One region of the Buttiauxella sp. BIGb0471 genome, then DNA from elsewhere that is predicted to be linked to it. Evidence: predicted binding sites of a transcription regulator. Region 1 holds the regulator's gene; the other holds the start of a gene.

Evidence for each region. The regulator LexA, encoded in region 1, represses DNA repair genes until DNA is damaged. The targets are predictions, from matches to a motif close to TNCTGTATGTACATACAGNA.
Region 2: sbmC (DNA gyrase inhibitor SbmC) is a predicted target of LexA. The motif match lies at 951-970, and genes of this name have one in related genera.

Annotation. Positions count from the first base shown of each region.
Region 1 is NZ_JANUEU010000010.1:35,689-37,893, forward strand. It holds gene dinF (MATE family efflux transporter DinF) at 1-609, opposite strand, end outside; gene lexA (transcriptional repressor LexA) at 683-1,291, opposite strand; gene M2371_RS20945 (diacylglycerol kinase) at 1,400-1,768, opposite strand; gene plsB (glycerol-3-phosphate 1-O-acyltransferase PlsB) at 1,895-2,205, shown strand, end outside.
Region 2 is NZ_JANUEU010000001.1:551,999-554,203, reverse strand. It holds gene M2371_RS02510 (FUSC family protein) at 1-240, opposite strand, end outside; gene sbmC (DNA gyrase inhibitor SbmC) at 462-926, opposite strand; gene dacD (serine-type D-Ala-D-Ala carboxypeptidase DacD) at 1,121-2,205, opposite strand, start outside.

The sequences.
Region 1 (2,205 bases):
GATAAATGTGGCGTATTCAGCCGTGACGGTAGCGAGTGCTGCCCCCTGAACATTCATATGCAGCCCCATCACCAGCCACACGTCGAGCACAATATTCAGAACGTTACCGACCACTAACAAAATAACCGGCGCACGTGCGTATTGAACGCCCAGCAACCAGCCGAGCAAGACCAAATTAGCCAGGGAGGCCGGGGCACTTAGCCAACGAATCTCAAGAAAACGTCGCGCCTGAAAGAGCACGTCCTGATTACCGCCGACAATACGCAGAGCCAGCGAGATTAGTGGTTCGCGCAGCAAGACAATGGCAATACCCGCTCCGAGTGCCAGCAATAAAGGCTGAACCAGTGCGCGAGCTAAAGCGGAGGGGTTGTTTGCGCCAAAGGCCTGGGCGGTTAAGCCGGTGGTACTCATGCGCAGAAACAGCAATAACATAAACAGGAAGCTGGTAGCCGTCGCTCCAATCGCGACACCACCGAGATAAACAGGACTATCCAGATGACCAATAACAGCCGTATCGACAAGGCCAAGCAGCGGGACGGTAATGTTGGAGAAAATCATGGGTAAAGCGAGGCGCCAGAGCGCACGATCCGCTGTGGAGAATAATTGCATGACCTCTCCTGAAGGAGATCAAAGAGAATTAAGACAGTGATGCGTACTTAAATACGCATCACCTAAAGAGATTTTACAGCCAGTCGCCGTTGCGAATAACCCCAACAGCCAGCCCTTCAATCGAGAAGTTATGCTCACGCAGGTCAACCACTATCGGCTCGAATTCGCTGTTTTCTGGCAGCAGGTGAACGGTATTCCCTTGCTGTTTCAAACGTTTAACGGTGACTTCATCATCAATGCGCGCAACAACAACCTGGCCGTTACGCACATCCTGAGTTTTATGCACCGCCAGTAAATCACCGTCCATAATACCGATGTCTTTCATAGACATCCCGCTGACGCGCAGCAGGAAGTCGGCATTCGGTTTGAACAATGAAGGATCTACCTGGTAATGGCCTTCGATATGCTGCTGCGCAAGGAGTGGTTCACCCGCAGCGACGCGCCCAACCAGCGGGATACCGGTGATCTCTTCCACCAGCAAACGAATGCCACGCGAAGCGCCGGAAACAATCTCAATCACGCCTTTACGGGCGAGAGCTTTTAAATGTTCTTCCGCAGCGTTCGGAGAACGGAACCCCAGACGTTGAGCAATCTCGGCACGTGTCGGTGGCATGCCGGTCTGGCTGATATGATCCCGAATAAGATCAAACACCTCTTGCTGCCTGGTAGTTAACGCTTTCATTCCGCCCCCTGGGTGTTTATACAGTTATGCTGTGAGTATATACAGTTAAAGGCGAATTTGGAACCACAAATTGAGCAAAAAACCAGGCACTTAACTATTCTGGAAAGACTATCGCAAATGCTGCCAAAGCAGCGTGACCCAGGTAATTACTGCAAGGATAATGGCGATTAATACGGCGGCTGAGCCCATATCTTTCGCTCGCCCGGAAAGCTCGTGATAGTCAGTACCAACACGGTCAACGAGGGCCTCAATAGCGCTATTGAGGATTTCGACAATCATCACCAACACGACTGAACCAATCAGTAAAATACGGGTAATAGGGTCAACATCTAACCAGCAGGCAATAGCAATGGCGATGACAGCCGAAACGCCCTCCTGGCGGAAAGCAGCTTCGTTGATCCAGGCCGCTTTTAGCCCTTTCCATGAATAGCCTGCAGCTTTGATAATACGGGTAAGTCCAGTGGTACTACTCGCCATTTTGGGCAACCTTTTCAAATTATTTGCATCAATGCTTGTCAAAATTATAACGCCACAGAAATCTGGGTCAGATTCTGATATTCTTGCGGCGAATTTGCATCATTAACCTGAGGCTTTACATCGTTTATGTCAGGCTGGCCAAGAATCTACTACAAATTACTTAATTTACCATTAGGCGTTCTGGTAAAGAGCAAGTCTATTCCGGCAGATCCACAAGCCGAACTGGGCTTAGATCCCACACGTCCAATAATGTACGTGCTGCCCTATAACTCAAAGGCGGACTTATTAACGCTGCGCGCTCAATGCCTCGCGCATAACTTGCCCGACCCTCTCGAGCCGTTAGAAATCGACGGAGCGGTGCTGCCGCGCTATGTCTTTATCCATGGTGGGCCGCGTGTATTCACTTATTACACGCCAAAAGAAGAGTCGATCAAGCT
Region 2 (2,205 bases), on a different contig from region 1:
TGCACCACAAATGGTGCCACCAATACGCTCAAATGCACGCGGGACAACGTTTCCCCAAAAGGAAATGGGCCCCATCACCACCACGAGGGTGATTAATGGCCATGTCCCTTCTGGCACTTTCAGAAGATGGACAATAAGAAAGGTGAGCACAAATGCCAGCGCGATACGGATACCGTGCACAACTCGGTAGTGGCGATAAACGCGGAGCTCAAACGGGCTTAATGATTTGTCGGGGCGCACACCCGGGTCTCCTGAAAAACAAAAACGGGATTGTACCTGTTTTTTTTGAGGGGGCATCACAAAGTTAGGGGGCTTGCGCCCCCTTTAGCATCAGACTTGATCTGCCACGGGAATTTACCCGTTAGCATTTAAGTTGCAGGTAGGCGGCCAGAGAACTTATCCCGATGAGCTTACTCAAGTAAGTGATTCGGGTAAGTGAGTGCAGCCTACACCCCTGCAATTTAAAGGATGACAGGTATATACATATCTATTTCCCAGACCCCGCTTTCTGAACCATCGTTAAGATAGTGTTCAAAGCAGGCTTTCGGTGCCATTTGATAGCGGTTGTCAGCCAACAGGCTGTCGAAGAACAGGTTCCACGGCTTGGCAAAATCACCGTCATCGACACGGGCGCGCGCCACCGCATACTGCCCGGCTTCTATTTTGGTGGTGATAACGCCTTCACTGTTTTCAGGCACGGTGAAGTTTTCAGCCACCGATACTACGGTATCGCAGCGCAGCTTTTCCGCAGGCACGACGTCTGGGTTATCGTAATAAACCGCCAGCCACTCTTCACCGACAATTTTGTGTGTTTTCACCCACAGTGAAAGCTGTTCAAACCCTTGATGAACCGTTTTTTCCCACGGCCCTACCATATGAAAACCCGCTACTTTCCGCTCATGCACTTGTTGTACGTTAAATTCCATATGACCTCCTGACTCGTTTAAAAACACTGTATATTTATACACCGATAAATTGCAGGAAAACAATCCTTTGTCAGGGTGATGTGGTTACTTTGCGAGCACGATCGCTTTTCGCGAATCTTTCGCCTGTAGATCTTAGTACAGGCAAAAAAAAGGGCCGGCATAACTGCCGACCCCGGTTGCATCCTTCAATTAATTTACAGTTTGTGGCTCAGATAATCGCTGAAGCGTGACCATGCACTGCCCTTTTTGACATCAGCCAGCGTCACCAGCGGCCAGTGCGCAATCAGTTTATCGCGGTCAAACAGTTCAATTTCACCAACACGCTGGTTAGCGGCGATAGGGGCTTCAAGCTCAGGCTTATCGAGGACATATTTAGCTTTAATATTAGGCACTTCAGATTTTGGCAGCGCCAGATAGACATCCTGATTGGTTCCGACTTCGACTTTCTTTTGATCACCGTACCAGATTGTCTCGGTGCCAATTTTCTTACCTTTATGCAGAACCTGAACGGTATCGAAATTATCCTGACCCCAGTGCAGTAATTTGCGCGCCTGATCTTCACGCCCTTTCGGGCTTTCAGCCCCCATCACCACAGCAATTAAACGGCGCTCGCCATCAACACTCGACGCAATAAGATTGAACCCGGCACTCGCGGTGTGACCGGTTTTCAGGCCATCGACGTTCAAGCCTTTGTCCCACAACAGGCCATTACGGTTCTGTTGTGTGATGCCATTCCAGGTCAGGCTGCGCTCGCTATACATATGATAAAAATCAGGTTCGCCATGAATAATGGCGCGGGATAGCACGGCGAGATCGTAAGCGGAACTGTGCTGGCCCGGTGCATCCAGGCCGTGTACCGTTTCAAAATGGGTATCGCGCAGGCGTAATTGCTGCACGTATTTATTCATCATCGCCACAAATTGCGGCTGCCCGCCAGCAACGTAATCGGCTAGCGCGACACAAGCATCGTTCCCGGAGTCGATAATCAGCCCGCGACTCAGGTCATGAACGGTGAGTCTGTCGCCTTGTTTCAAAAACATCAGCGATGAACCGTCGAAAACCGGATTGCCTTTTGCCCAGGCATCTCTGCCCACTGTCACGATATCGTCAGCCTTGATGCGCCCGCTATCAATAGCGCGGTCCACCACATAGCCCGTCATCAATTTCGTCAGACTTGCCGGGTTGCGTCGCACATGTTCATTTTCCGCAGCCAGAATTTGCCCGGTGGTGTAATCCATCAGCACCCAGGAACCCGCCTGAATTTGTGGAGGGGATGGCG